4 regions of the Pseudoduganella sp. LjRoot289 genome follow, and region 2 is predicted to be linked to each of the others. Evidence: predicted binding sites of a transcription regulator. Region 2 holds the regulator's gene; each other region holds the start of a gene.

Region 1 (7,700 bases), 570 kb from region 2:
GCCTGGCTGGCCATGCTGCGGCCGGAGCAGGTGCTGGGCCTGGCCAGCCTGCTAGCGCTGTGCTGACGCCTCCATGGCCGGCGGATAGCAGACCTTGAACTGCCCGCAGCCGCTGCAGCCCGGCGGCTTCAGGCGCGGATTGCCTTGCAGCGCACCCAGCTCCAGGAACAGAAAGCGTTTCCACTTCACGTCGGTGGTGTTGCGCTGGTACAGGGGCTGGAAATACAGGCGGATCAGCGCGGTCAGCTCATGCCGCCCGGCCAGGCCCAGGTCCTGCCACAGGAAGCGCGTGCCGAGCGCGGCGGCCGCAATGGCGCGCGCCAGCCAATCGGCGTGGCGCGGATCGGCTTCGGGCGTGCGGCGCTCGGCCAGCATCGCCGCCACGTCGCTGAACAGGCGCGGCACTGTGCCGACGATGGCGGCGTACTTCGATTCCGGGATCGGCGCCTGCGCGTCGCCGCGCGGGTGGCAAGTGGAAAGCAGCGCCAGCAGCTCGGGTTGCGGCAGGCCCAGGGTGCGGGCGAAAGGCGGCAACGCGCCTTGGCGGGCATGCTGCAAGGCGCCCGTCACGGCTTTAACCAGCAGTTCGTAACCGGAGCGCAAGGGCGCCAGTTCGGCCGCCGGCCATAGGGGAAAAGCGTGCATCGTTTGTGTCTCCTCAGGTATGCGCTTTGGCATTATTGTTTTGATATGATTATTAATTCTACAGCTGTATTGCCCATAGCGGCAGAGCCATATCAACTATCAAAGCAACATACTGTTCGCCCTAAGCCAGACACAGTTCCCAATAAGCGACATCGACCCAGCGGCCGAACTTCATGCCGACCTGCTTGAAGTGGGCGACCTTCTCGAAGCCCATCGCCTCGTGCAGCGCGACGCTGGCCTCGTTGGGCTGGGCGATACCGCCTATCACCATGTGCAGGCCGCGCGCGCGCAGTTCGTCGAGCAGGGCGCGGTACAGGCGCGAGCCTATGCCCATGCGCGGGTGGCCATGCGACACGTAGACGCTGCTTTCCACGGAAAAACGGTAGGCGCTGCGCACCCGCCACGGCGTGGCGTAGGCATAGCCCAGAACGGCGCCGTCCTGCTCGAACACCAGCCACGGCAGCGTGGCCGTGACGCCGGCGATGCGGCCTGCCATGTCGGCGGCGGCGACCGGCTGCTCTTCGAAGGAGATGGTGGTGGTGGCGATGTAGTGGTTGTAGATGGCGGCAATGGCGCCGGCGTCGTCGGCAGTGGCGGGTCTGATCATGGTTACATAGCCTGTCGGAAAACTTTACAGTTGAGAGATGTTTAATACTGAAAAATATACCAATTCATGCTAAGTGTTTGATATTTCTACCATGGAACAAAAGTTGCTTACATTAGGAAACTTTTATTTACCAAGAGACATACATGAAACTGGGCAACAAAATCGCACTGGCAACCGCCGCCTTCGTGACCTGCGCCGCCGCGCACGCCAGCACCCTGAGCTACGCCTTCAACGGCCCGGCCTTCACCGACTACAGCGGTGCCTTCACGGCCACCGACCGCATCACCGGCCTGGTATCGTTCGACTCCAGCCTGCTGGCCGCCAACGGCACCGGCTCCTTCACGACCAGCTCGAGCGGCATCAATCCGCTGGTCACCTGGTCCTTCCAGGACGGCCACAACACGTTCAACAACGTGGTGACGACCAACAACTTCACCATCTCGATGAGCTTCAACGCCTACAATCCGACCGGCTGGAACATCGACGCCACCCACGGCTTCACCAGCCAGGACATCTGGATCAACAGCGGCGGCGCCTATATGTCCATCTTCCAGGGCTTCGCCGCGAGCAGCGACACCCCGTTCACCGCCGCCAACATCAGCCGCGTACCGGAACCGGGCAGCCTGGCGCTGGCCGGCATCGGCCTGCTGGGCCTGATGGCCGCGCGCCGCAAGAAGCAAGCGAATCAATAAGCGTCAGATCTTCCCGAGCTGGCGGTCGATGGCCTTGACCGCCCGCTCGTTGCGCTCGCTGTAGCGGTCGGTCAGGTAGTCCGTGCGGCCGCGCAGCAGCAGCGTCATCTTGAACAACTCCTCCATCACGTCCACCACCCGCTCGTAGTAAGCGGAGGGGCGCATGCGGCCCGCGTCGTCGAACTCCTTGTAGGCCATCGGCACCGAAGACTGGTTGGGGATGGTGAACATGCGCATCCAGCGCCCCAGCAGGCGCAAGGTGTTGACCACGTTGAACGACTGCGAACCGCCGCATACCTGCATCACCGCCAGGGTGCGTCCCTGGCTCGGCCGCAGCGCGCCCTGTTCCAGCGGTATCCAGTCGATCTGGTTCTTCATCACGGCCGTCACGGCGCCATGGCGCTCCGGGCTGCACCAGACTTGCCCCTCGGACCACAAGCTCAGTTCGCGCAGCTCGACCACCTTGGGATGGGTTTCCGGCACGCTGCCCGCCATCGGCAACTCCATCGGATCGAAGATTTTCACCTCGGCGCCGAAATGCTCGAGGATGCGGGCCGCCTCGTACACCAGGAAACGGCTGAAGGAACGCTCGCGCAGCGAACCGTACAGCAGCAGGATGCGCGGCGGATGGGCCAGGCTGCCCACCGGCGCCAGCTTGGCAACGGTGGGGATATCGAGCAGCTCGGGCTTGATGTTGGGCAGGTCGGGAATGGACAAGGGAGTCTCCTAGCAGCAAATCGGCAAGGGCGGGGGCGGGCTGGGTACGCACGGGACGCCGCCGCAGCAGTTGTCGGCGAGGAAGGCCAGCAGGCCGTTCATGGTGGAAAAGTTGGCGCTGTAGATCAGGTAGCGCCCGTCCTGCCGCGCCGCGATCAGCCCGGCGTGCGACAGCTCCTTCAGGTGGAAGGACAGCGAGGAGGGCGCGATGTCGAGGTGTTCGGCGATCTTGCTGGCCGCCATGCCGTCCGGCCCGACCTGCACCAGCAGCCGGAACGCCGCCAGCCGGGATTCCTGCGCCAGCGCCGCCAGGGCGGCCAATACGTCTTTGGTTTCCATATTATTCCATTCAATACTTCAACGATTATCGAACTTTACTACAAGCCGGCCAAAATTGCTTACACTAGGCGGCATGAACAGACGCCAACTTCTCGCTTTCGCCGCCGCGCTCGGCATTGCCCCCTACTCGCAAGCCGGGGTCGCCGCGCGCATGCGCATCGTGACGGCCCATTTGCCGCCCTTCGTGCTGGATGTGCGGGAAAAAGGCGGGACCGGCAAGCCGGGCGCACTGATGGAGCTGGTCAACGAGCTGTGCAAGCGCGTGCAGCTGTCGCCGAAGACGGAATTCGTACCCTGGCGGCGCGCTATCTTCCTGGCCACCAGCATGCCGGCGACGGCGATTTTCCCGCTGACGCGCCTGCCTGCCCGGGAAGCGCAGTTCCGCTGGCTGGCACCGCTGTTCGACGAGCACTACATTTTCCTCGCGCCGCGCAAGGGGCGCTTCGACATGCGCCATCCGGAACAGCTGAAGGCCAGCCGCATCGCCATCCTGCGCGGCGCCGGCCAGGCCGCCATGCTGCATGAACTGGGCTACCGGAACGTGGTCGAGTCGGCCTCCATCGACGAGGTGCACCGCTTCCTGCTCGCCGGCATCGCCGACGCCTCCTTCGGCGAACGCAATATCGTGCGCGCCTCGCTGCGCATGCGGGGCGAGCAGCAGGATTTCGATGTCAGCGAACCGGTGCGCAGCACCACCGCCTGGCTGGCCGGCTCGCTCGACTTCGGCGAGGATGACGCCGAACTGTTCCAGCGCGCCATGGCCGCCATGCAAGCCGACGGCAGCAGCCGCCGCATCCTGGCCCAATACGGGCTGGATTAACCCAGGACACCATGAAACCCGACCTCCTCGTCTTCGCGCAAAGCCCCTCCCCCTCCGTCATGCAGCAGCTCGACGCGCACTTCCAGTGCCACCACCTGTGGTCCATACCAAAAGCCGAGCAGGATGCGTACATCGACAGCGTGGCCGCCAAAGTGCGCGCAGTGCTGACCACCGGCATGATGGGCTTCAGCGCGGCCATGGCCGGCCGTCTGCCGAAGCTGGAAATCGTCAGCCTGAACAGCGTCGGCCACGACCAGGTCGATTTCGCCGCGCTGCGTGCGCGCGGCATCCCGGTGACCAACACCCCGGGCGTACTGACCGACGACGTGGCCGACCTGGCAGTGCTGCTGCTGATGTCGGCCGCGCGCCGCCTGCCGGCCATGGACCGCTACGTGCGCGACGGCAGCTGGGGCGCGCGCAAGCCCCTGGCGCCCTCGCGCAGCCTGCGCGGAAAAGTGGCCGGGATCTTCGGCTACGGCCGCATCGGCCAGGCCATCGCAGCCCGGCTGGCGGCGCTGGGCATGGAAACCAAGTATTTCCAGCCGCGCGCCGTGCCAGGGGTCGATACGCCCCGCACCGAATCGCTGCTGGCGCTGGCGCACGAAAGCGACTACCTGGTGCTGTGCGCCCCGGCCACGCCCGCCACCAGGCACGCGGTCGATGCCGCCGTTATGACCGCGCTCGGGCCGCAGGGCACGCTGGTCAACATCGCGCGCGGCTCGCTGGTGGACGAAGCGGAACTGGCCGACGCGCTGCTGCACGGCCGCCTGGGCGCAGCCGCGCTGGACGTGTTCGAGAACGAGCCGGAGGTGCCGGCCGCGCTGCGCGCGCTCGACAACGTGGTGCTGACGCCCCACATCGCCAGCCTGACGGTGGAGACCCGGCACGCCATGGGCCAGTTGGCGGTGGACAACTTGCTGGCGCATTTTTCCGGGCTATCATTGTTGACGCCATGCTAACAATGGATGCGCGCTGCCGCACAGACCGCTAGTTATCCGGCGCGTACTCTTCTTCGTAACAGCGGAGGCAATGGCTTCCCTGAACCGGAGAGAACATCATGAACAAGATCATCAAAACGACACTCGCCGCCTGCATCATGACAGTCGGCGGGCAAGCGATGGCGCAAATCACACTGTATCAAGGCGAAGGCTGGCGCGGCCGCGCGGTCACCATTTCCCAGTCCACGGACGACATGCGCCGTGCCGGCTTCAACGACCGCGCCTCCTCGGTCGTGGTCGAAAAAGGCCGCTGGGAGGTGTGCGACGACGCCGGCTTCCGCGGCCAGTGCCGTATCCTGAAGCGCGGCAGCTACGAATCGCTGGCCGGCATGGGGATGGACAACAGCATCTCCTCGGTGCGCGCCGTGCCGCGCAACCGGCAGTACCGAGAGGAATACGAAGCGCCGCCTCCGCTGCCGCAAGCGAGCTATGAATACCGCCAGCGTCCGCAGGAACGCCTGTACGAGGCGCGCGTGACCGGCGTGCGGGCAGTCGTGGGCCCACCCGAGGAACGCTGCTGGGTTGAGCGTCAGCAAGTTGCGCAGCAGAGCAGCGGCATCAACGCCGGCGGCGCGCTGGCGGGCGCCCTGCTGGGCGGCGTGCTCGGCCACCAGGTCGGCGGCGGCTCGGGGCGCGACATCGCCACGGTCGGCGGCGCGCTGGCGGGCGGGGCGGTGGGCGCCAACGTCGGACGCAACAACAACGCGAATACCTACGGCCAGGACGTGCGCCGCTGCGAAAATACCCCCAGCACCAAGCCGCAATACTGGGACGTGACGTACGAATATCACGGCACCGAGCACCGCACCCAGCTGGCCAGCGAACCCGGCCGGACTATCCAGGTGAACCGCGACGGCGTGCCGCGCATGTAATCGGGGCGGGCAAGCAGGTTCACGCCACCGGCGGCAAGCGTTCGAGCAGCTTGTCCAGCGTGACCGGGTACTCGCGTACGCGTATGCCGGTGGCGTTGTAGACCGCGTTTGCGACGGCGGCGGCCACGCCGCAGATCCCCAGCTCCGCCACGCCCTTGGCTTTCATCGGCGACGACATGGGATCGGTCTCGTCCAGGAAAATCACATCCTGGTGCGGGATGTCGGCGTGCACGGGCACTTCGTAGCCGGCCAGGTCGTGGTTGACGAAGTAGCCCAGGCGCGTATCCACCGCCAGTTCCTCCATCAGCGCCGCCCCCACGCCCATGGTCATCGCGCCGATGACCTGGCTGCGCGCCGTCTTGGGGTTGAGGATGCGCCCCGCCGCGCACACCGCCAGCATGCGCCGCACGCGCGTCTCGCCCGTCGCGGCGTCGACCGCGACTTCCACGAAATGCGCGCCGAAGGTCGATTGCTGGAAGCGCTTGTCCAGGTCGCCGTATTCGATCTTGTCCTCGGCCACCAGGCCGCCTTCACCGGCGGCCTCGGCCAGCGGCATGGCGCGCGCGCCGGAGCGCACCTGGCCGTCCGCGAAGACGGCGTCGGCCGCGTTGAAGCCGGCCTTTTGCGCGACCGCCCCGCGCAGCTTCATGCAGGCCGCGTACACGCCCGCCGTCGCGTTGTTGCCGCCCCACTGGCCGCCCGAGCCGCATGACTGCGGAAAGCTGGAATCGCCCAGCCGCACCACCACCTTGTCGAGCGGCACGCCCATCATCTCGGCCGCGGTCTGGGCGATGATGGTGTAGCTGCCGGTGCCGATGTCGGTCATGTCGGTTTCGACGGTGACGACGCCGCGCCGGTCCAGGCGCACGCGGGCCGCCGACTTCATCAGCAGGTTGTCGCGGAAGGCGGCGGCCACGCCCATGCCCACCAGCCAGCCGCCGTCGCGCACGCGGCCCGGCTGCGCGCTGCGCTTGTCCCAGCCGAAGCGCCTGGCGCCGACCCGGAAACACTCGGCCAGCTGGCGCTGCGAGAACGGCGGATGCGGATCCGGCTTCTCCTTGGGCGCCTTGGACTGTGGATCGTTCGAGGCCGGTTTGCCGGGGAAGTCCGGCACCACCTGCGTGTCGTTGAGGATGCGGAATGCGACCGGATCCATGCCCAGCTTCTCGGCCATCTCGTCCATCGCGATTTCCAGCGCCGCCAGGCCGGGCGCCTCGTTCGGCGCGCGCATCGCGTTTCCTTCCGGCAGGTCCAGCACGGCGACCCGGTTCGACGTCATGCGGTGCGCGCCGGCGTACAGCGCGCGGGTCTGGATCGCGCCCGCTTCCGGGCCGCCGTCGGGCAGGTTGCCGGACCAGCTCTCGTGGCCGATGGCGTTGATCCTGCCATCCCTGGCCGCGCCGATGCGGACACGCTGCAAGGTCGCGGCGCGGTGCGTCGTGTTGTTGGGGATCAGCGCGCGCTGCAGCGCCACCTTGACCGGGCGGCGCGCGGCGCGGGCGCCCAGCGCGGCCATCAGCGCGTCCGAACGCAGGAACAGCTTGGAGCCGAAGCCGCCGCCGATATAGGGCGACAGGCTGCGGATCTTGTCCTTGGGTATGCCCAAGGTTCTGGCCATCTCGTCCACGCTCCAGCCTATCATCTGGTTCGAAGTCCAGAAAGTGAGGCGGTCGCCGTCCCAGGCGGCAATGGTGGCGTGCGGCTCCATCATCGAGTGCGACTCGTTGGCCGTGTGATAGCTGGCGTCGAGCTGTACCGGGGAGGCTGCAAAGGCGCCGGCGAAATTGCCGACCGCCGTCTCGGGCGGGGCGCCGTTGCTTTCCGCCGGCCTGGCCTGGTTCTTGACGGCAGCCAGGTCGTAGCTGCCCTTGGCGCGCGCGTATTCGACGCGCACCAGCTGGGCCGCCGCGCGCGCCTGCTCGAAGGTCTCGGCCACCACCACCGCGATGGCCTGGTGGTAGTGCGCGATCTGCGGTCCGCCCAGCAGCGGCGCGGTGTTCATCTTGCCCT
Region 2 (7,700 bases):
GAGCCAGCATAAGCCGCCGTCGCGCGTGCGGCAGCGCAGCTCGCGCTTCAGCGGCACCGCCCGGCCGCCCAGCAGCTGGGCCAACTGCAGGCGCGCCGGCGCCAGGTCGTCGGGGTGGATGAACTCGACGCAAGCATGGCCCAGCGTCTCGTCCACCGTGTAGCCGGTGATGTCGGTCCAGGCCGGATTGACGAAGGTCATGCAGCCGCGCGCGTCGGTCCGGAACACCGCCTCGCGCAGGCTGTTGACCAGCGTGCGGTACTGCCTTTCGCTGGTGGCGACGATCTCGGACAGGAATTTGTTTTCGGTGATGTCGGTCTCGATCGACACGTATTGATAGGGGCGGCCGTCGCCGTCCAGGAAAGGCACCATGGTGGCGTACACGCTGTACGGGCGGCCGCCCTTGGCCCGGTTGTGCACCTCCCCGTGCCAGGCCTGCCCGCTTTCCACCGTCTTCCACACCTGCTCGAAATAGCTGGCGTCATGCTGGCCGGAATCGAGCACCGCATAGCCGCAGCCCAGCAGTTCCTCGCGCGCGTAGCCGGTGACCAGGCAAAACTTCTCGTTGACGTAGATGATGCGGCGGCTGGTGTCGACGATGCTGACGATGGCATGCTGGTCCAGCGCGAAACGCTGGTTGATCAATTCGATCCGGCCGGCCTGCTGGCGCCGCACCAGATCGGGCAGCAGGGCCGACAGCCCCTCCAGATCCTCCTCGGGGGGCAGCGCGCGGGCGCCGTCCTCATGGCGCAGCAGTTCAGCCATGGCCAGCCGCACCGAATGCAAGGTCCGGTTGCGGCTGCCGAGTTCGTCCCGCAGGCGGGCATTGGCCTGGGTCAGCTCGCCCGAGCGCAGTTCCAGCACGTGCGCGCGCAGCGCGACGTCGTGCTCGTAGCGCACGAAATTGCGGTCGATCTGTTCGACCAGTTGTTCCAGGCCGCCCAGCAGGGCCGCCACCGGCGGCGGCATGCCGGGCAGCGCGCCCGCCGCCGGCAGCGCGTCCAGCAAGGCGCGCCAAGCCTCGGGGCTGTCGATCCCGCAAAAACGGCGCAACTGGCGCGCCAGGGTGCGGTGCATGTCAGCCTTCCATCGTGCGGCCCGGCCGCACTGCGCGTTTGTCTATCCTGCTCACCAAACCATCCCCTTCGGCCGCGGCTGTCGATGGCGCGGCGCGCCATCGGCCGGCCCATGCAGACGATAGCAAAGGCGCGGCCGCGCCAACATAGGGAAAGGTTGATTCGGGGGTAGGGATAAGCGCGGGCCGGCGCCGGGCGGCGGCTAGGCCAGGTGGCGCAGCGGGTGCGCGTGCGCCGGCCACGGCGGCGCGAAGAAGCCGGCCACCAGCGCCGGCGTCACCTCCTCCAGCGTCGCCGGCGACCACTGCGGCGCGTTGTCCTTGTCGACCACCAGCGCGCGCACGCCTTCGAGCACTTCGCCGTGCTCGAAATTGCGACGCACCACGTTGCGCTCCATGCGCAGGCAGTCCGCCACGCCGAGCGAGGCGCCGCGGTTCAACAGTTCCAAGGTCACGCACATCATCAGCGGCGACCGGGTCCGCATCGCTGCCAGCGCCTTCTGCGCGAACGCGCCCTCGTCCCCGGCCAGCGAGGCCATGATGGCCGCCACGCTGTCGGCTGCGAAGTGGCGCTCGATGGCGGCACGCTCGCCTTCCAGCACGCCGGCGCCGGCGTCAAAGCCCGCAGCGTAGGCCTGCACGGCCTCGCGCAATTCCGCGCCCGGCACGACTTCCAGCAAGTCGCCCAGCGCCTGCCATTCGGCTTCCGGCACGTAATGATCGGCCAGTCCCACGTACAGCGCGTCCGGCGCGCCCACGGTCAGCCCGGTCAGGCCCAGGTAGCGGCCCAGGCGGCCCGGCGCGTGCGACAGGAAATGGCTGCCGCCGACGTCGGGGAACAGGCCGATGTTCACCTCGGGCATCGCCATCTTCGTCCGCCCGCTGACGACGCGCACGCCGCAGTCCGGTCCGCCCTGCGCGATGCCCATGCCGCCGCCCATCACCACGCCGTCCATTAACGCGATATACGGTTTAGGGTAATAGTGGATCAGGTGGTTGAGCGCGTATTCCTCGGTGAAGAAATCCTCCAGCAGCGCGCTGCCGCCCTGCGGCGTGGCGCGGCCCACGTCGTGGAAGAAGCGGATGTCGCCGCCCGCGCACAAGGCCTTCTCGCTGCTGCTGCGTATCACCACGGCGGCCACGGCGCTGTCGTCGCGCCAGGCCAGCAAGGCGGAGGTCAGGGCGCGCACCATGTCCAGCGACAGGGAGTTCAGGGCCTTCGGGCGGTCGAGCGTGATGAAGCCGGTGCCGTTGGAAACTTGCGTGAGGACGTGTCCGCTCATGGGTTTAAATCAGCTAAATCAACAATACCGTATTCTAGATCGATGGCCGCAAAAAAGGGCGCCAGATGCGCCCTTTGTTGGAGTGCCGGGGACCCTACAGGGTGGCGGCGGGTTCGTAAGTGTCGGGGAGGTGTTTGATGGCGTCGTGGCCGTGCTCCTGCACTTTCGATTTGTATTTCATGACTTGGCGGTCCAGTTTGTCGATCAGCGTATCGATGGCAGCATACAGGTCTTGCGACAGGCTTTCCACGTACACGGTCTTGCCGGACATGCGCAGATTGATTTCGGCCTTTTGCCTTTTGTCTTTCTCGGTGAGGTTATCTACGGTCAGGATGACAGCAATATCAATAACTTGATCGAAATGGCGTTTGATCCTCTCCAGCTTGCTCTGCACGTATTCACGGATGGCTGGCGTCACTTCGAGATGATGTCCACTGATGGTGAGATTCATACACACTCCTAAAGAAGAGGGCTCATACGCTGTCGTCTTGTTGGCGCGTAGGGGAACCCAAGTAAAACTACAAAGCTTTACGCAGACTAACCGGTGGGATTTTCAGAGCTTCGCGATACTTGGCAACAGTCCGTCGCGCAATTACCATGCCTTGTTCCCCCAGCATGTCCGCAATCTTACTGTCGGATAATGGATTTTTCGGGTCTTCAGCTCCTGTCAATTGCACTATCAGCGCCCGTATCGCCGTCGAGGATGCTTCTCCTCCTGCTTCGGTGGCGACGTGGCTGCCAAAGAAATATTTCAACTCAAACATGCCATGCGGAGTCAGCATGTATTTCTGAGTTGTTACCCGAGAAATAGTGCTCTCGTGTAGTCCCAGTGTATCAGCAATTTCACGCAACACAAGGGGTCTCATGGCAACCGCGCCATGGCTGAAAAAGTTCTTTTGTCTTTCTACTATCGCCTGCGCGACGCGCAGGATGGTGTCGAAACGCTGGCGCATATTCTTGATCAGCCACTTCGCTTCCTGCAGCTGCGCGCCCATGGCGGACTCGCCCTTGCCCTGCTTGAGCATGTTGGCATACAGCGCGTTTACGCGCAGGCGCGGCATCACGTCGTTGTTCAAGGAGACCTGCCAGCCATTGCGCGCCTTCTTCACGATCACGTCCGGCACCACGTAGTCGGACACGTCGGAGGCGAACTCCGCGCCCGGGTGCGGATTGCACAGCCGTATCACCGTTTGCGCTTCGCGCAAGTCCTCGTCGTCGCAGTCGAGGGCTTTTTTGAGCTTGTTGAATTCGCGCTGCGCGAACCAGGCCAGGTGCTTTTCGACGATGGTGACGGCCATGCGGCGCGTCACCAGGGGCACGCCCGGCATGCGCCGGATCTGCAGCGACAGGCACTCGGACGCGCTGCGCGCGCCGACGCCGATCGGGTCGAACGATTGCAGCAGGGTCAGCGCCGTCTGCAGCTCGTCGAGCTCGACATCGGCCTCTTCCGGCAGGCGGGCGTGGATGTCCTCCAGGCTCTCTTCCAGGTAGCCGTTCTCGTCCAGCGCGTCGATGATCAGCTCCATCAGCACGCGGTCGCGCGGCTGCTGCACCGTCACGCGCATCTGTTCCATCAGGTGCTCGCGCAAGGTGCAGTGGCTGGCCTCGAGCTGCGGGCGCGAGTCCTCGTCGTCGGGCGCCTTGCTGCGGCCGGCGTCGCTCCAGTCGCTGTCGGCCTCGGCGTTGCTGGCGCTGTCGCCGTCGCCGCTCTCGAACGCTTCGGCTTCCTGCGCGGGCGCGCTGTCCTGCGCCGGCGCGCCGACGTCGGCCGGCGACGCTTCGGCGCCGCTGGACTGGGTCTGGTTGATGGCGCCGTCGCCAAGCAGGCGCAGCGAGCGGTCGAGCGGATCGTCCAGCCGTTCCAGCAGGGGATTGTCGCCCAGCAGCTGCTCCAGTTCCTGGTGCAGCTCCAGCGTGGACAACTGCAGCAAGCGGATCGATTGCTGCAGCTGCGGCGTGAGCGCCAGATGCTGCGAGGTGCGGAGTTGCAGAGACTGTTTCATGGGTGCTTACATGCGGAAGTGTTCGCCGAGGTAGACGCGCCGCACCGATTCGTCGGCGATGATGTCGTCCGGCCGGCCGGACGCGAGCACGCTACCCTGGTTGATGATATAGGCGCGGTCGCAGATGCCCAGCGTTTCGCGCACGTTGTGGTCGGTGATCAGCACGCCGATGCCGCGCTCCTTGAGGAAGCGCACGATGCGCTGGATCTCGATCACGGCGATCGGGTCGACGCCGGCGAAGGGTTCGTCGAGCAGCACGAAGCGCGGATTGGTGGCCAGCGCGCGCGCGATCTCGACGCGGCGGCGCTCGCCGCCGGACAGCGACAGCGCCGCGTTCTCGCGCAGCTTCTCGATCTGCAGGTCGGCCAGCAGGCGGTCCAGGCGCTCGTCGATCTGCGCCTTGCTCAGCCGCTTGCCGTCCACCTTCTGGATCTCCAGCACGGCGCGGATGTTCTCCTCCACCGTCAGCTTGCGGAACACGGACGCTTCCTGCGGCAGGTAGGACAGGCCCAGCGTGGCGCGCTGGTGGATCGGCATGCTCGACACGTCCACGCCGGCGATGTCGATGCTGCCCGCGTCGGACGGCACCAGGCCGACGATCATGTAGAAGGAGGTGGTCTTGCCGGCGCCGTTGGGGCCGAGCAGGCCGACCACCTCGCCGCACTCGACCTGCAGCGAGACGTCGTGCACCACCTGGCGCTTGCCGTAGGTCTTCTGCAGGCCGCGCACGACCAGGGTGCTGTTGCAGCTTGGAGTGTGTTCCGCCATCGTCATTTCCCCGCCGCAGGCTGCACCGGCGCCGGTGCGGGCGCAGTTGCCGGCGCGGACGGCTTGGCAGGCTTGTTCGACGGCTGGATCACCATGGTGCCGCGGCCGGCGCCCGGCTTGCTGCCGCCGTCGGCGCTGTTGCGCACGCTGAAGAATTCGCGCCGGCTGTCGTAGGAAATGAACTCGCCCTCGACCTCGTCGCTCGGCTTGTTGCCTTCCAGGCGGCGCACCTTGGCGCGCGAGAACAGCTTGACCAGTTCGGCCTTGCCGTCGTACTCGATGCGTTCGGCTTCGCCTTCGACCCACTGCTCGCCCTCGCCGTCGCGCTTCTGGCGGAAGGTGGCGGGCTTGCCGCCCACGCTGGTCAAGGTCACGTACTGGTAGCCTTCCGGATCCTTGGTCACCACCGCCTTGGCCGACTTCATCAGCAAGGTGCCGCGCGTGAGCACGACGTTGCCGGTCAGCGTGCTGATCTGCTTGACGTCGTCGACGTCGGCGTTGTCGTAGCTGATCTGGGTCGGCTTGGTGGAGTCGGCCTTCTCGGCCTGGACCAGCCCGGCCGTGCACAGCAGCAAGGCCGACAAGAGCATTTTTTTCATGTTTTTTCCATTCAGTGTATTCGATTATTTAGGCGCCGGCGGCGGCGTGACGATGGTGCCGCGTCCGCGCAGCTGCACCTGGCGCGTGGCGTTGTTCGCCTTCATGCCGGTGCCGGTCGCGGTGGTGCCGCCCTGCATGATCTGCACCGGCGCATCGGTCTCCATGCGGTCCTCGTCCGGATAAACGGTGAGGGCCTCGGTGGTCATGTGCATGGCCGCGCCCGTGCCCTGCGCTGCGCGGTCGATCACCACATTGCCCTCCAGTTTCACGCGCGAATTGCCCTCGTCCACGCGGGCCCGCCTGGCCGTCATGTCCAGCGGCGGATGCCCGGAACTCAGGTTGCGCACCACCGGCTTGTCGATCTCCGACGCGTCGTCGATCGGACGGTGGACCAGCTTGTCGCCGGCCACGATGTAGCTCGGCTTGCCTTCCTTGGTCATGCGCACCACGCTGAACTGCTCGATGATGTAATCGGGCTCGTTCAGGCGCTTGTCGGCCATGAGTTCCTCGTCGCTGCGGCTCATCAGCTGTACCAGCCAGAAACTGCCGCAGGCGGCGAACACCCCGGCCACCATGGTGATCGACAGCCGCCAGCGCTGCGCGGTTCGTTTACGCATCATTCAACCTTCGCATATTCTCGATTCTTTCAGACCAGGAACTGGGCCATGACCTTGTCGTAGTTGCCGGTGGCGCGCAAGACGAACTCGCTCACTTCGCGCACCGCGCCGCGGCCGCCGTGGGCTTCGGTCACGTGGTGCACGCGGCTGAGCACGTCGGCGCGGCCGTTCGGCACCCCCACCGCGAAGCCGACGCGCTTGAGTATCACCAGGTCCACCACGTCGTCGCCGATGAAGCACACTTCCTCGGCGGACAGGCCGGTCTTGGCCAGCAGCGCGTTGAACGGGGTCAGCTTGTCGTGGCCGCCCTGGTGCACGAACTCGATGCCGAGGTCCTTGGCGCGGGCCGTCACCTGCGGCGAACGGCGCGCGCTGATGATGGCGGTCAGGATGCCCGCTTCCTGCAGCAGCTTGATGCCCAGGCCGTCCTGCACGTTGAAGGTCTTCATCATTTCGCCCTCGGCGCCGTAATGCAGGCTGCCGTCGGTCAGCACCCCGTCGACGTCGAAGATGATCAGCTTGACCTTGGCCGCGCGCGCCACGTTTTCCAGATTGTAGGCCTTGTTCATCAGATCACCTTGGCACGCGTCAAGTCGTGGATGTGCAGGGCGCCGACCAGCTTGCCGTCGGCGTCCACCACCAGCATCTGGTTGATGCGGAACTGCTCCATGACGGCCACCGCGTCCACCGCCAGCTTATCCGGTGAAATGCTGCGCGGGTTGACGTGCATCACGTCGCTGATGATGACCTTGCTGAAATCCTGCACTTTTTCTATCATGCGGCGCAAGTCGCCGTCGGTAAACACGCCGACCGGGCGGTTGTCGGCGTCGACGATGGCGGTCATGCCCATGCCTTTTTGCGTGATCTCCAGCAGCGCGTCCGGCAAGCGGGTGTCGAGCGGCACCGAGGGCACGGCGTCGCCGCTGCGCATCACGTCGCGCACATGGGTCAGCAGGCGGCGGCCCAGCGCGCCGCCGGGGTGGGAACGGGCGAAATCCTCTTCCTTGAAGCCGCGCAGGTCCAGCAGCGCCACGGCCAGCGCGTCGCCCAGCGCCAGCGTGACGGTGGTGCTGGCGGTGGGCGCCAGGTTCAGCGGGCACGCTTCCTTGGCCACCGACACGTCCAGGTGCACGTCGGCCAGCAGCGCCAAGCTGGAGCCGGGTTTGCCGGTCATGGAAATCAGGGTGCCGCCCATGCGCTTGACCACCGGCAGGATGGCCATCAGTTCCGCGCTTTCGCCGGAATAGGAGATGGCGATGAAGGCGTCGTCCGCGGTCACCATGCCCAGGTCGCCGTGCGCCGCTTCGGCCGGGTGCACGAACAGGGCCGGGGTGCCGGTCGAGGCCAGGGTGGC
Region 3 (7,700 bases), on a different contig from region 2:
CTTGCGCTGGATCACGGCGTCGAAGGCGTCCAGGCGCGCCTCCTCGCGCGGCGCGGCGCGGAACCAGTCGTGCTCGTCGCCGGTCAGGGTGATCCTGGCCGCCAGGGCCGTGACCACGCCGTCCGACAGCGCCATGTCATGCTGCTCGAACGCGTACACCGTGTGGCCGCGGCGCGCCGCCTCCACCATCATGGCGTAGGTCGAATCCTTGTAGGTTTTAAAGCCTGCCAGCGGGTCGGCGAGGAATGCAATTTTCATGGGCGCGTCCAGTCGAGGTAATGCCTGATTTTAGCCGAGTTTGGCTGGTCGCACCGGCAGCGTCATGGCCAACTCGTCAATACACCTCGGGATTCGGATCGGTGCGCTCCATCTCCAGCGATGCGGCCAGCAGCGCCAGCCTGGCCACCACGCCGTACACATAGAAGCGGTTCGGCGCCGCCGTGCCCGGCTTGGCGCGCAAATCCGGCACCGCGTGCTGCTGCGCAAACGCCAGCGGCACATACTGCGAGCCCGGTGCGTTCAGATTCTGGTCGACGCCGCGCTCGGCGTGCACGCGGTAGTAACCGCCCACCACGTAGCGGTCTATCATGTAGACCACCGGCTCGGCCACCGCGTCCTTGATGCTCTCGAAGGTCGGCACGCCCTCCTGGATGTTCAGGGCCGACACCACGCGCCCGTCCTTGATCACCGACATCTTGTCGCGCTGGGCCGCCGACAGGTCTTTCAGCTCGGCCGCGTCGCGGATCGAGATGATGCCCTTGCCATAGGTGCCGGCGTCCGGCTTGATGATGACGAACGGTTTCTGGTCCTTGATGCCGTATTCCTTGTACTTCTTGCGGATCTTGGCCAGCACCGCGTCCACGTTGGACGCCAGGCAGTCCAGCCCCTCGCCGCTGTGGAAGTCCACTTCGCCGCACTTGGCGTGGAAGGGATTGAGCATCCACGGGTCGACGCCGATCAGCTTGCCGAACTTCTTGACCACCTCGTCGTAGGCGGTGAAATGGTTGCTCTTGCGGCGCAGCGCCCAGCCCGCGTGCAGCGGCGGCAGCAGGCTCTGCTCGTGGATGTTTTGCAGGATGTCCGGGATGCCGGCCGACAAATCGTTGTTCACCAAAATGGTGCAGGGATCGAAATCCTTCAGACCCAGGCGGCGCCCGTTGGCCGAGCGCACCAGCGGTTCGATGACCAGCATATTGCCGTCAGGCAGCGCCAGCGGCGTCGGCTGGGTGATCTCGGGGGACAGCGAGCCCAGGCGCACGTGCAGGCCGGTCTGGCGGAAGATCTGCATCAGGCGCGCCACGTTGTCCAGGTAAGTCGGATGGCGGTCGTGTATTTCCGGGATCAGCAGCAGGTTGCGCGCGTCCGGGCAATACTTGTCGATCGCGGCCATGGCGGCCTGTACCGACAGCGGCAGCATTTCGCTGGCCAGGTGGTTGAAACCGCCGGGGAACAGGTTGGTGTCGACCGGGGCCAGCTTGTAGCCGGCGTTGCGCAGGTCGACCGAGCAATAGAACGGCGGCGTATGCTCCTGCCATTCGAGGCGGAACCAGCGCTCAATGGCCGGGGTGGCGGCCAGGATTTTTTCTTCGAGGTCGAGCAGCGGTCCGGTCAGGGCCGTGACGAGGTGGGGAACCATGGCTACATCCTTAACAACTGGGGAAACTGTCTAATCTTACCGTGCAAGTTCACCAAATCGGGGCAAAACCGTCAATTTAAAGCCCGGGGACTAGCCAAAAACGCAAAAAAGCGCCCCGCAGGGCGCTTTTTGCAGCATTTCCTTAAAAAATCAGGAGTGGTAAGCCGATTCGCCGTGGCTGGTGATGTCCAGGCCTTCGCGCTCTTCTTCCTCAGGCACGCGCAGGCCGATGGCGATATCCACCAGCTTGTAGGCGATGACCGAGACGATGGCCGACCAGGCGATGGTGATGCCCACAGCCGTCAGCTGGGTGATCACCTGGCCGCTGATCGAGTAATCGGCGGAAGCCTTGTTGGCGACGTAGTCGAAGATGCCCTGGCCACCCAGCGAAGGAGCGGCGAACACGCCGGTCAGCACCGCACCCAGGATACCGCCCACGCCGTGCACGCCGAACACGTCCAGCGAGTCGTCGGCGCCGATCAGGCGTTTCAGGCCGTTCACGCCCCACAGGCAGACGATGCCGGCCAGCAGGCCGATCAGCAGTGCGCCCATCGGGCCGACAAAGCCGGCCGCCGGGGTGATGGCCACCAGGCCGGCCACCGCGCCGGACGCGCCGCCCAGCATCGAAGGCTTGCCCTTGGCCATCCATTCGCCGAAGACCCACGACACGGTGGCGGCGGCGGTTGCCAACAGGGTGTTGATGAAGGCCAGCGCGGCGATGTCGCCCGCTTCCAGGGCCGAACCGGCGTTGAAGCCGAACCAGCCCACCCACAGCAGCGAAGCGCCGACCATGGTCATGGTCAGCGAGTGCGGCGCCATGGATTCGCGGCCGTAGCCGACGCGTTTGCCGATCATGATGGCGCCAACCAGGCCGGCCACGGCGGCGTTGATGTGCACCACGGTGCCGCCGGCGAAGTCCAGCGCGCCTTTTTGGAAGATGAAGCCGGCTTTCGCGCCTTCAGTGGCGGCGGTGGCGGCGTCTTTGATCGCGTCCGGGCCGGTCCAGAACCAGACCATGTGGGCGATAGGCAGATAGGAGAAGGTGAACCACAGCACCATGAAGGCCAGCACGGCGGTGAACTTGGCGCGCTCGGCGAAAGCGCCGACGATCAGGCCGCAAGTGATGGCGGCGAAGGTGCCCTGGAAGGCGACAAAGACGAATTCAGGAATCACCACGCCCTTGCTGAAAGTGGCGGCGACCGCGAAAGCGCCCTTGGCCGGGTCCCAGATACCGTTCAGGAACAGGCGGTCGAACTTGCCGTAGAAGGCGCTGCCTTCGGTGAACGCCAGCGAATAGCCGTAGGTGCACCACAGCACGATGATGACCGCGAAGATCATGAACACCTGCAGCAGCACAGACAGCATGTTTTTCGAGCGTACCAGGCCGCCGTAGAACAGAGCCAGGCCGGGTATCGTCATCAGGATCACCAGCAAGGTGGCGACCATCATCCAGGCGGTGTCGCCCTTGTTGGCAACCGGCGCTGGCGCTGCCGGCGCTTCAGCCGGCGCGGCGGCGGCTGGCGCGGCGGCAGGAGCGGAAGCGGCGGCAGGAGCCGCTGCCGCCGGTGCCGGAGCAGCGGCCGCGGCAACGGCGGCCGGTTCGGCCGGCTTGGCGTCTTGCGCGTGGCCCGGCAGGGCGGCGCTGAAGGCAAACAGGACGGCAGCCCCAGCCAGCAGTTTTGTTATAGTTTTGTTCATTGGATTATCCCCTTAGAGAGCGTCGTTGCCGGTTTCGCCGGTACGGATGCGGACTACCTGTTCCAGGTTGTAGACGAAAATCTTGCCGTCGCCGATCTTGCCGGTGCGGGCCGCGCCTTCGATCGCCTCGATGGCCTGCTCGACCACCGCATCGTCCACCGCTGCTTCGATCTTGGTCTTGGGCAGGAAGTCGACCACGTATTCGGCGCCACGGTACAGCTCGGTGTGGCCCTTCTGGCGGCCGAAGCCCTTCACCTCGGTCACGGTGATGCCTTGCACATTAATCGCCGACAAGGCCTCGCGGACCTCGTCCAGCTTGAAGGGCTTGATAATGGCTGTGATGAGTTTCATGAGTAGCCTCGATTAGAAGGTTTTGGTAACGGTCAGGACGGCGCCCGTCTTGGCCAGGTTTTTGCCGCGCGAATAGTAGGCGTCGGTATTGGCCTTGATGGCGGCCAGCGACACGGTGGCCACGCCGAAGTCCTTGGTGACGCCGATTTTCCAGTCGTAGTAGCTGGCCACGCTGTTGTGGTTCACTTTCTGGTGGCCCAGGTGCAGGTTCAGGATGTAGCCGTCCTGGATTTCCTGGTTCATCGCAGCGTCCACGTAGCCGCTGTTCTTGCTGTCGGTGAAGCCGAACAGATTGGTGGTCGAGTGCGAGTACTTCAGGCTGAAAGGACCGTAGCCGACCGCGCCGTACAGTTCGAAGGTGTTGGCGCTCGGGTGCAGGTCGTTCGACGGGTAGAAGTAGTACAGGCCGCCGACGTCGTAGCTGAAGCCGCCGCCGATGTCGCCGCGCTTGCCGCCGTAGATGTCCCATTCGACGCTGGCATCGCCGCCTGCGTCTTTGACCCATTTGATCGTGGACAGCCAGGTGCCAGCATAGAAGCCGCTCGGATTGTGCGTGTAGTCGGCGCCGCCCTGCACGGCCGGCTTCAGACGGGTCTGCGAATAGCCGCGATAGCGGTAGTCGGTGGTCAATGCCGCATTGAACGATACTTCGTTATCCGGTTTCGCCGCTGGCGCGTCTTCCGCATGGGCCAGGCTGGCTCCCAGGCTAGCCATCGCGAAGGTGATTGCTGCTGCAAGAGTCAGGCGCTTGGTCATGTATTTCATGGCGATTTCCTTTTAGTTTTAACTTTTGGAGCGGTTGCGGTTTAAAATCCAGGCATAGCCTAAGCGTTCAATACATCATTAGCAGAATGCGTGCCAGCGTCCAACTTGCAAGTTTGCCGGATAGTTCACGGCCTTTCCCTAGACGACGGCGGGCTAGCCGGCAGCGCCGCGTGACAGCGGTGCACCATATTAATGCTTAATTCGCGCGAACCGCACCGTAACGGTGCAAAGCCAACAGTAACCAAGGAATGGCGATGGACATGAACAGCTTCTTCAACGACTTGCAGGGCAAGATCAACCAGGCGATCGAAAATTCTCCCGCCAAGGACATCGAAAAAAACGTGAAATCGATGATGACGCAGGGCTTTGCCAAGCTGGACCTGGTCACGCGCGAGGAGTTCGACGTGCAGGCGCAGGTGCTGGCCAAGACGCGCGCCAAGCTGGAAGCGCTGGAAACGCGCTTGGCGGAACTGGAAGCGCAGATTTCGGCGAAGTAAACACTACAAGGCTGGGTTCCAGCCGAACACCGGCACCGCGCTATGCCCTTTCAAGCCATGCTCGCCCAGCGGCGCGAGCATGGAAGCGTCGTCCACTTTGCCTGCCACGGCGCCCGAGCAGATGATGGGATAGCCCAGCTGCTTGCATAGCCCCTCCAGGCGCGACGCGACATTCACCGTATCGCCGATGGCCGTGTACTCGTGGCGGTCGCTCGACCCGATATAACCGATCACGGCCGGCCCGCTGTGCAGCCCTATACCCATGGCGAGTTCGGCCTTGCCCTCGGCGCGCAATTCCGCGTTCAGCTGCGCCAGCTCGGACAGCATGTCGCGCGCCGCCCCCAGCGCGGCCTGTTCCGGGCTCGGCAATTCGTTGGGTGCACCAAAAAATGCCATCATGCCGTCGCCGATGAACTTATCCACGGTGCCGCCGTGCTTATGCACCATCGCGGTGATGCGGCCAAAATAACGGTTCAACAGCGCCACCACCTGCTCGGCCGGCAAGCGCTCGCTCATGCTGGTGAAGTTGCGTATGTCCGAGAACAAGACGCACACTTCCACCTTCGCGCCCTGCTTGCGCGCGTCCACGCCGCCATCGACGATTTGCTGCATCACCTGCGGGCTGACATAGCCCGAGAAAGTACGGCGCAAGCGCTGCCGTTCGCTGAAGTGGCGCCACGCCTGCCAGGCCGAGCGCGACAGCGCGGACAGCCAGGCACTGACCAGCATGGCGCTGGGGGCGATCCACACGCCCTGCCGCAGCAGCACATTGCTGGCCGCCAGCAGCGCCGCCGTCAGCAGCAGCGCCAGCAGCAGCTTGCGCGGCACGCCGGGATGGAACCAGAACAGGGCGCCGGCAAAGGCCATCAGCCAGGACCAGGCCGCACCCAGCGGCTGGATGAAACCCTGGTTCAGCATGCTGCGCACGGCTTGCGCGTGGGCCAGCACGCCGGGCAGGCGGCGCCCCGGTCGCCACTCGGCCAGCGCGACGGGCAGGTTGACCAGGTCGGTATCGTCCTGCACCGTGCCCAGCAGCACGGCCTTGCCTTCGAACAGCGCGCGCAGCCTGGCTTGGCCGCCATCGGGGCTGCCGTCCTGCGCCAGCCTCAGCACCTCCTGCAGCGGCAGATAGCGGTAGGGCTGGCCGATCTGATAATTGATGAGTCCACTCCACTCCTTGCGCACGCCCATGGCCGCCGCGATTTCGCTGGCCATGGTGTAGGGGCTGCGGTCGGGCAGGCAATCCCAGCGGCTGTCCGGGTAGCGCCGGATGCGGGTGTCGTCGTCGCTGCAAAAGAGTGCCGAGGCCAGCGCCTGCACCCCGCCCTCCTGCCCGTTGAGCACGGCGGCATAGTCTAGCTGGATGTCGCGGTAATGGCTGCGCTCGGTGTCCCACACCTTGGCCAGCACCAGCTTGCTGCGCGGCAGGGTGCGCATCAGGCCGGCCAGCAGCGTGCGGTGGAAATCGAAATCGGGTTCATGCGCGGAGATCAGCGTGTCGAAGCGCTTTTCGGGCAGCACCAGGTCGAGCGCGATCACGCGCGCGCCCGCGGCGCTGCTGGCGTCCAGGAAGGCCGCCAGGTAGCGGTGGCTCAAGGTCAGCGGCTCCTCGACGGTATCGAGGAAGGCCTCGTCTATGCCCACCAGCACCACGTCGTTTTGCACCGGCTGCGGGAACCAGGCGCGGTTCCAACCGAACTGCGCGTCCAGCAGGCGCAAGTCCAGCGCCGGCGCCGCCAGCAGGGCAAGGAGGCCGCACAGTGCGAGCGCGGCGGCCGCGACACTGGCCGCGACCAGCTTGGCGGACTTGGGGAGGGCCACAGCCGGGCTAGCGCGCCATCGTATGGGCCGTGGTCAAATCCGGGCGCTGGCTGGCGATCTCGCGCCACACCTGGCGCGCCTCGTCCAGCATCTGGCGGTCGCGCAGGATGGCCGCGTACAATACCCATTCGTCCACCGCCGCGTTGGCGCCAGGCTTCAGCGCCTGGATGGCCTCCGCATCGGCCTGGCTGGCCACGGTGAATTCGGCGGCGGCGCTGCGCAACTGGCCGTCGGACGGCGTGTAGCTCACCGTCCAGCGGTATTCCTTGCCAGCCTCCAGCCGGGTAGCGGCCGGCAGTTCCCAGATCGAGCCCTCGACAGTGGCGCGGGCCACCACGCGCTCCGGCGCTTCAATCAGTGTCAGCTGGAAACTGGCGGGCTCGGGCGCATTCCACTGGAAGCGCGGACGTACGCCCAGTTGCACGCTGCGGTTGGTGGGCGACTGCATGGCGATTTCCTGCCCCAGCGCGCGCATTTTGAAGGCCGCCGCGCCCATATTGGGGTGCACGGCCGCCGCAACCACCTTTTCCGCCAGCGACTTGGTGGTGGCGGGCGCGCCGCTGAGCACCTTGACCGAGTCGCCGCCGACTTCAGCCAGCGACGGCCCCACCAGTTGATAGATCAGCTTGGCGCCGTAGTGCGAAACGGAGGCCTTGCTGCCAGCTTCCAGCTTGAGCTGGGCGCCGGGTTTCACGTAGCTGAGCAGCTGCAGTTTGCTGGCCCGGCCCGCCCGCAGCAGTTCGCCCGCCCCCTGCACATCCAGCACCATGCCGACCACGTCGTCCGGTCCGGCGGCCAGTGCCGGACCGGCACCACCCAGCAACATCAGGCAGGCGGCCAGCACGGCGCGGCCCGAGCGCAACAAGTTCCACATGATTCCACCCCTCAGAGAAGAAGCCCAACGTAGGAATTCGCTTACATCCTGAGAGCAA
Region 4 (7,700 bases), 4.4 Mb from region 2:
CACTACGCCGGCCACCATCTACCGCTACGACATGAAGTCCGGCAAGAGCAGCGTATACCGCCAGCCCAAGGTCGATTTCGACCCGAGCGCCTACGAGACGCGTCAACAGTTTTTCACCAGCCGCGACGGCACCAGGGTGCCGATGTTCATTGTCGCGAAGAAGGGCCTCAAGCTTGACGGCAGCAACCCGACCTATCTGTACGGCTACGGCGGCTTCAATGCGTCGATGACGCCGGGTTTCTCCGTGCCCAACCTGGCATGGCTGGAAATGGGCGGCGTCTACGTGCTGGCCAACCTGCGCGGCGGCGGCGAATACGGCGAAGCGTGGCACAAGGCCGGCACCAAGCTGCAAAAGCAGAACGTGTTCGACGACTTCATCGGCGCGGCCGAATGGCTGGTGGCGAACAAGGTCACGTCGCCGTCCAAGCTCTCCATCGGCGGCGGCAGCAACGGCGGCCTGCTGGTCGGCGCGGCGATGACGCAGCGTCCGGACCTGTTCTCGGCCGCCATTCCCGCCGTGGGCGTGATGGACATGCTGCGCTTCCAGAAATTCACCATCGGCTGGGCGTGGACCTCGGACTACGGTTCGTCGGACGATCCGGAAGAGTTCAAGGCGCTGCTCAAGTACTCGCCGCTGCACAATCTGAAGCCGGGCAGCTGCTACCCGGCCACCATGGTCACCACCGCCGACCATGACGACCGCGTGGTGCCTGCGCACAGTTTCAAGTTTGCCGCCGCCGCGCAAGCCGCGCAGGCGGGCGGGCATCCTATCCTGATCCGCATCGACACCAAGGCTGGCCACGGCGCCGGCAAGCCGACCGCGAAGCAGATCGAAGAAGTGGCCGACCGCTGGGGCTTCCTGAGCCGCGCGCTGAACATGACTTTGCCTGCCACTGCCGCCGCGCCATCGGTACCGGTAGCCGGCGGCACCCAGTAAGCCAAACCGTGTCATTCCCGCGTTCGCGGGAATGACGGAGCGCGCCCTCCGGGGCGCGTTTTGCCAACCAACTTCCGCTCCCAATGACCAAGCCCGCCTCGCTGCTGCTCTCCCTCCTGCTGCTGAACGCCGTGCCCGCGACGTCGGCCGACGCGCCGAAATCCCTGGCCGACCACACCAAGGGCCTGCAGCAGCAGCCCGGCTTCATCGACCTCTGGCGCGACGCCGACAAGGGCAGGGTGCTGCTCACCGTGGCAAGCCTGGACCAGCCCTTCCTGCTCATGAGCTCCCTGCCATACGCGCTCGGCTCGAACGACGTTGGCCTGGACCGTGGCCAGCCCGGCGACGTGAAAATGGTGCGCTTCCAGAAACACGGCAACCGCTTGTTCCTGATCCAGGACAACACCCGCTTCGTCGCCAATTCGCGTGACGCCGACGAGCGCGCTGCCGTGGCCGAATCCTTCGCCGGCGCGGTGCTGTGGGCCGGCGACATCATCGCCAGCGACGGCGGCAAGCACCTGGTCGACTTCTCCGGCTTCCTGCTGGCCGACCAGCACGGCGTGGCCGAGCGCCTGGCCGGCGCCAAGCAGGGCGCCTACAGCGTGGACGCCAAACGCAGCGCCGTGCTGCCTGCACTGGCCAAGAGCTTCCCCGACAACATCGAACTTGAATCCCTGCTGACCTTCCAGGGCCCCGGCCAGGCCGACTTCGTCAAGCAGGTCGCTGCCGATCCGGCCAGTTTGTCCATGCGCCAGCACATCAGCATGGTGCGCCTGCCCGATGCCGGCTACCAGCCGCGCGCCTACCATCCAGCGTCCGGCGGCTTCGACGTCGCTTACTATGATTTCGCCACGCCGCTTGCCCAAAGCCTGGATGTGCGCTGGCAGGTGCGCCACCGCCTGGAAAAATCCGACCCGGCCGCTGCCGCCGCCGGCACGCCTGGCGCGGTGAAGAAGCCGCTGGTCTACTACGTCGACCGCGGCGCGCCCGAACCAGTGCGTTCGGCTTTGCTCGACGGCGCGCGCTGGTGGTCGACCGCCTTCGAAAAGGCCGGTTTCAAGGACGCCTACCGCGTCGAACTGCTGCCCGAAGGCGCCGACGCCATGGACGTGCGCTACAACGTCATCACCTGGACGCACCGCGCCACGCGTGGCTGGTCTTATGGCAATGCGCTGGCCGACCCGCGCACCGGGGAAATCATCCGTGGCGCCGTCAACCTCGGCTCCCAGCGCGTGCGGCAAGACATCCTGATTGCTGAAAGCCTGCTCGCGCCCTACGGCAAGAATGCCGGCGCCGGCAAGGCGAAACTCGCCGAAGCGATGGCCCTGGCGCGCCTGCGCCAGCTATCCGCGCACGAAGTCGGGCACACGCTCGGCTTCGCCCACAACTTCGCCGCCAGCCGGCACGGCAACGGCTCCGTCATGGATTACCCGCATCCGGTCCTCAAGATCGATGGCCAGGGCGAGATCGACCTGCAGGATGCCTATGGCGTCGGCGTCGGCCCCTGGGATGATTACATCGTCAAACATGTCTATGGCCAGTTTCCCGGCGATGAGCAAGCCGCGCTGGCCACGCTGCGCCGCGAAGCGCGCGCCGCCGGGCTTGAATACGCGGGCGACACGGACGCGCGCTCGCCCGGTTCCGTCCACCCGCAAGGCTTGCTGTGGGACTTCGGCCCCAACTCCATCAAGACCTGGGACAGCCTGACCGCCGTGCGCCGGCGTGCGCTCGACAACTTCTCGCTCGACGCCTTGCCCAACGAGCGCCAGCTGGGCGAACTCGAAGCGCGGCTGGTGCCCGTCTACCTGCTGCAGCGCTACCAGGGAGAAGCGCTGGCACGCCTGATCGGCGGCGGCGATTTCGAATACGGCACCAGCGGCGACGTCAAGGCCGGCCTCGCGCAAAGCGGCGTGCGCACCGTCCCCGCCATCACCCAGCGCCAGGCGCTGACCCGTCTCGCAGACACGTTGCGCGCCGAATACCTCGCGCTGCCAGCCAGTGTGCTGGACGTGCTCACGCCCCCGGCCCAAGGTTATGAGCGCAACCGCGAATACTTCCAGAGCCGGATGGACAGCGTGTTCGACGCCTTCTCGGCGGTGGAAGCGGGCGCAGCGCACAGCGCCGGCTTCCTGCTCGACCCGGCGCGCCTGAACCGCCTATCCTGGCAGCACGCGCGCGACCCGCAGCAGCCCGGCGTGTCCGAAGTAGTCGGCATGCTGCTGCAGCGCACCTGGAAACGCGACGCCGTGCCAGCTTCCGTGACGGGCGGCGAAGCGGTGCAACTGGCCGCCAACTGGGTGCTGCTGGACGCCGCCCTGAATCTGCTCGACGGCGGCAAGCTGCATCCCGGCGTGCAAGCCGAAACGCGCCAGCTGGTGGGCGAATTCGGCGGCTGGCTGGGCAAGAATCCGGGGCAGGGCACGATTGCCGCCAGCCGCAAGCAAGCGGCCGACCTTATCCGTGCCTACCTGGCCGATCCACGCAGTGTAAAACTTCGCGCTTCGCCTGCGATACCGCCCGGCGCTCCCATCTAGCCAGCCGCGTGCCACGGCGCCGATCCAGCCCATCGGCCTGCCATCCCGCTTCGGCGCAACGCCGTGCACCCGGGAAATCCAATTCAGGAAAAACGCACCATTGCAGTGAGTGCACATGCAGCATTCACTGCAATGGTGCAAGGCGCTGGACTATCCAAATTCAATCAAATCAATACCTTATCACTTTGCACCAAATTGGTACGAATTTTGCTTAAGAGAATACTCTTTATTAAATTTTGCATTCTTTTGGGGAGTGGTTGGTATGGCTGGTAACAATTCTGGTGCAGACGCGCTATTCATCCTGCTCGGCGCCATCATGATTTTGGCGATGCACGCGGGGTTCGCCTTTTTGGAACTGGGCACGGTACGCAAGAAAAACCAGGTCAATGCGCTGGTGAAGATCCTGGTCGATTTCGCGGTTTCCACCATCGCCTATTTCTTCATCGGCTACAGCATCGCCTACGGCGTCGACTTCTTCTCCAGCGCCGACGTGCTGGCAGCCAAGAACGGCTACGAGCTGGTGAAGTTCTTCTTCCTGCTGACGTTCGCAGCCGCCATCCCCGCCATCATCTCCGGCGGCATCGCCGAGCGTGCGCGCTTCCATCCGCAGTTGATCGCCACCGCGCTGCTGGTCGGTTTCGTCTATCCGCTGTTTGAGGGCATGGTCTGGAACCAGCGCTTCGGCTTTCAGCAGTGGCTGCTGCACGCTTTCGGCGCCGAGTTCCACGACTTCGCCGGTTCGGTCGTGGTGCATGCCATGGGCGGCTGGGTCGCGCTGCCGGCCGTGCTGCTGCTCGGTGCGCGTCGCGGCCGCTACATGAAGAACGGCGCAATCGCCGCCCATCCGCCATCGTCCATTCCCTTCCTCGCACTGGGCGCCTGGATCCTGACGGTGGGCTGGTTCGGCTTCAACGTCATGAGCGCGCAGGCACTGGACAAGATGAACGGCCTCGTGGCGGTGAACTCGCTGATGGCCATGGTGGGCGGCACGCTGGTGGCCGTCCTGATGGGCAAGAACGACCCCGGCTTCGCCTACAACGGGCCGTTGGCCGGCCTGGTCGCCGTGTGCGCCGGCTCGGACCTGATGCACCCCTTGGGCGCGCTCGCCACCGGCGGCATCGCCGGCGCCATCTTCGTGTGGATGTTCACGCTGGCGCAAAACAAATGGAAGATCGACGACGTGCTCGGCGTGTGGCCGCTGCATGGCCTGTGCGGCGCCTGGGGCGGCATCGCGGCCGGCATCTTCGGCCTGAAAGGCCTGGGCGGCATCGGCGGCGTATCCTTCGTATCGCAACTGCTGGGCACCGCGCTCGGCGTCGCGATCGCGGCCGGTTCAGGCTACATCATCTACGGCGCCCTGAAAGCCGCCATCGGCCTGCGCCTCGATCCTGAGCAGGAATTCCAGGGCGCCGACCTGTCGGTGCACCGCATCAGTTCGACGCCGGAGCGCGAGTCGAACTGGTAGGTTTGCTCAGTCGCCAAGGAAGAGTACTTGCAACCCTACTATGCCGCCGTTGGGGCTATTCCTGCCACGGCAGGCGCGCTGCGCGCCGGCATCCATGCAAGCGCGTCAACGACACCTACGGCCACGACGCGGGCGACCTGCTGTTGCGGAAAGTCGGCCAGGTCTTGCGCCAGAGTGTGCGCAACTGCGACGTCGCGTGCCGCTTCGGCGGCGAGGAACTGGTGCTCATCCTGCCCGAATGCGACCTGGGCGCGGCGGTGGTGCGGGCCGAGGCGGTACGCGTGGCGGTGGGGGCGATCTGCATCAGCAGCGAGGGAGAGGCGCTGGTGGTATCGGCCTCGCTGGGGGTTGTCTCGTCGCCCGACCACGGCGACAGCGCCGAGGCGCTGCTGCGGGCGGCGGACATGGCACTGTACTCCGCCAAGCAGACAGGCAGAAACCGGGTTGTATCAGCGACGCCGGCGGAGCACCCCGATGGCGGCGTGTCAGGTGAGGCGCATGTGGCGGCGCTGCACGTCGCTCCGTAGATTGGGGCCTGCCTTCGGCAAGAGGGCAGGTGTTTTTAGCGATATGGCCTGTTAGAGCTTGGCGCTGAGTTTAGAACTGATTGCGCGGTGCCTCACCGACGTTTCCTCTACGCTGGCCGGCGGAGGGAATTGCGCGGATCGATAGGCGGTGTTGCTCGCCTTAAATTCAAGTGCTTGACCGACTGGTTCGTTGTTGGCGCGGTAGACCCGCAAGCTGTGCTTCTCCAGCCAGACGGCTGCAGCTTTGCCGGCCGGGATAAGCAATTCAGCATCGTCTTGAGCTGACCTCAGTACCGAAATTCCGGTTGTTGTCGAATACCCCAATTCCAGGCTGATTTCCACGCCGACCTTGGAGGAAAATCCGCCGGCTTCAACCCCGCTTTCATACGACACTTTGATGCCGGTGGTAATGGAGAAGGTTTGACTTTGCTCCGTGGTGACGCCGACTACGATAGAGCGCCGCTTGGTTTGATCTGCTCCGGTATTGTTGTCTTCAAATATGATCAGCTCATAGCAAACCGCGCGTCTGATTTCATAGAATGGCGAGTTTTGCATTTTCCATTCAAAGCTCTTGTCGTTGTCGATGATGGCAGTGAAAGGAACCGTGACTACACGGTCAATTGTCGGGTTCGTGGTTGGGAAGGGCGTAGCGCGGCTCTCCAATGTAGGTTTGGCGGAGTCGCCACCCATATACGTAGGTAGCGGCAAACGCAAGACGTTCACGACGGGTGCCAGGCCGGGGTTGTCGTGCGTATCCACTCCGACGAAGGTGTTTGCGGCGAAAAATCCGTCGGCCGTGTCGTAGTATGCGCTCGAGACGTCGATTTGCCAGGAGCTGAAGTCGCGATCGGCGCCCGAGCCGCCATCATTCCAGACTTGGCGGCCGACTTTCCCCTCGCCAACCAGTTCCGCAGCAACGCACATCACTTGCACGCCGCTCGGCGCATCGTGCCCAAGGACGAACACGTCGCCCAGCGCCACATAGCCGTCGGGCGGGATCGGACGCCAACAGGAACCGTCGTCGTCGGCGCCGGAGCCTGAATCATCCCATATGTAGCCGTATCCGAGCGGAACCGCCAGCGGAGCTTTTCCGCCGACATCGGCGCCGGCTCGCACGCAGATCGCAGCGTACTTCCCGTTCGGGTCCTCCGCGTTGCTCATCGATACCGAGCCCAGTGCGTAGTAACCCTCTGGCGGAATGGGATGATAGAAGGCCACGTCGTTGTCGGCGCCGCTACCGCCATCATCCCAGCGTTTTTCGAAACTTGAGGTGAACGCGAGTTGGAGGTCGCCAAAGCGCATCGTGGACTGTGCTGCTGGCGTGAACTCGCCAAGTTTCGTCGTATCCGAGAGTGTTTGCATGAAGTCGTTCCCTTTTGGGTTGCCTGCTGTTGGAATTCAAAATGCCAAGAGTTTATTCAGACGCATGTTGTTGCGGATCGAAGACTAGCATGCGATCAATTGGAGTTCTGACGGGCAGGGGCATCCGCTTGAGCGGTATCAAGGCAGGGGGATGTGAGGGCTTTTGAATGTCAAAGTCCTGTATGCTGACGAGCCGAAACGACCTGCCGAACCAAGGCACCAGCAGGAGGAGTGGGACCTAATCCAGGCGCTTCAAATGGCGACCGCCTGTTACGGTGCCGGCTGGCCCCCGGCTTCCAATGGATCGGTCACCAGCACTTCAACGCCGGCCTTTTCGAAAGCGTCCAGCGCTTCCGGGGGCACCGGCAGGTCGGTGAAGAATTTGTCCACCTGGGCGATGCTGCCCAGTCGCACCAGCGCGTGGCGGCCGAACTTGGTGCGGTCCGCCACCAGCCACACTTCGCGCGACTGCTCCATGATGGCCTGCGTCACGCGCACTTCCCGGTAGTCGTAGTCGAGCAGGGTGCCGTCGTTCTCGATGCCGGAGATGCCGATGATGCCGATGTCGACCTTGAACTGGCGCATGAAATCGATGGTCGCTTCGCCCACGATGCCACGGTCGCGTTTGCGTACCAGGCCGCCCGCGACGATCACTTCCGCATCCTCGCAGTCCGACAGGATGGACGCCACATTCAGGTTGTTGGTCACCACCCGGATGCCCTTGTGCCGCAGCAGCGCTTTCGACACTTCCTCGGTCGTCGTGCCGATGTTGATGATCAGCGAGCGGCCGTTCTCGACCTGCGCTGCGGCCAGCTCGCCGATGCGGCGCTTGGCGTCGCAGTCCATCACGCGGCGCTGGTCGTAATCGATGTTTT

The links. The regulator sigma-54, encoded in region 2, starts transcription at its own class of promoters, with help from an activator protein. The targets are predictions, from matches to a motif close to TGGCANGNAANCTGCTTT.
Region 1: ACSQ8Y_RS24385 (PEP-CTERM sorting domain-containing protein) is a predicted target of sigma-54. The motif match lies at 1,345-1,362, and genes of this name have one in related genera.
Region 3: ACSQ8Y_RS29395 (TorF family putative porin) is a predicted target of sigma-54. The motif match lies at 4,529-4,546, and genes of this name have one in related genera.
Region 4: ACSQ8Y_RS07910 (ammonium transporter) is a predicted target of sigma-54. The motif match lies at 3,668-3,685, and genes of this name have one in related genera.

Annotation. Positions count from the first base shown of each region.
Region 1 is NZ_CAXUPN020000001.1:5,687,753-5,695,452, forward strand. It holds gene ACSQ8Y_RS24370 (hypothetical protein) at 1-66, shown strand, start outside; gene ACSQ8Y_RS24375 (nitrogen fixation protein NifQ) at 52-645, opposite strand; gene ACSQ8Y_RS24380 (arsinothricin resistance N-acetyltransferase ArsN1 family B) at 767-1,252, opposite strand; gene ACSQ8Y_RS24385 (PEP-CTERM sorting domain-containing protein) at 1,396-1,944, shown strand; gene arsH (arsenical resistance protein ArsH) at 1,948-2,655, opposite strand; gene ACSQ8Y_RS24395 (ArsR/SmtB family transcription factor) at 2,671-3,000, opposite strand; gene ACSQ8Y_RS24400 (substrate-binding periplasmic protein) at 3,074-3,820, shown strand; gene ACSQ8Y_RS24405 (2-hydroxyacid dehydrogenase) at 3,832-4,779, shown strand; gene ACSQ8Y_RS24410 (beta/gamma crystallin-related protein) at 4,878-5,690, shown strand; gene paoC (aldehyde oxidoreductase molybdenum-binding subunit PaoC) at 5,710-7,700, opposite strand, start outside.
Region 2 is NZ_CAXUPN020000001.1:6,261,697-6,269,396, reverse strand. It holds gene ACSQ8Y_RS27005 (PAS domain S-box protein) at 1-1,077, opposite strand, end outside; gene ACSQ8Y_RS27000 (enoyl-CoA hydratase/isomerase family protein) at 1,279-2,358, opposite strand; gene hpf (ribosome hibernation-promoting factor, HPF/YfiA family) at 2,453-2,809, opposite strand; gene ACSQ8Y_RS26990 (RNA polymerase factor sigma-54) at 2,877-4,361, opposite strand; gene lptB (LPS export ABC transporter ATP-binding protein) at 4,368-5,129, opposite strand; gene lptA (lipopolysaccharide transport periplasmic protein LptA) at 5,132-5,728, opposite strand; gene lptC (LPS export ABC transporter periplasmic protein LptC) at 5,753-6,349, opposite strand; gene ACSQ8Y_RS26970 (KdsC family phosphatase) at 6,376-6,915, opposite strand; gene ACSQ8Y_RS26965 (KpsF/GutQ family sugar-phosphate isomerase) at 6,915-7,700, opposite strand, start outside.
Region 3 is NZ_CAXUPN020000003.1:2,675-10,374, reverse strand. It holds gene gshB (glutathione synthase) at 1-258, opposite strand, end outside; gene gshA (glutamate--cysteine ligase) at 335-1,636, opposite strand; gene ACSQ8Y_RS29405 (ammonium transporter) at 1,787-3,334, opposite strand; gene ACSQ8Y_RS29400 (P-II family nitrogen regulator) at 3,347-3,685, opposite strand; gene ACSQ8Y_RS29395 (TorF family putative porin) at 3,698-4,450, opposite strand; gene ACSQ8Y_RS29390 (accessory factor UbiK family protein) at 4,705-4,947, shown strand; gene ACSQ8Y_RS29385 (CHASE2 domain-containing protein) at 4,951-6,768, opposite strand; gene ACSQ8Y_RS29380 (hypothetical protein) at 6,776-7,642, opposite strand.
Region 4 is NZ_CAXUPN020000001.1:1,834,894-1,842,593, forward strand. It holds gene ACSQ8Y_RS07900 (prolyl oligopeptidase family serine peptidase) at 1-937, shown strand, start outside; gene ACSQ8Y_RS07905 (zinc-dependent metalloprotease) at 1,021-3,471, shown strand; gene ACSQ8Y_RS07910 (ammonium transporter) at 3,734-4,936, shown strand; gene ACSQ8Y_RS07915 (GGDEF domain-containing protein) at 4,939-5,463, shown strand; gene ACSQ8Y_RS07920 (Vps62-related protein) at 5,515-6,825, opposite strand; partial or broken gene ACSQ8Y_RS07925 (DeoR/GlpR family DNA-binding transcription regulator) at 7,096-7,700, opposite strand, start outside.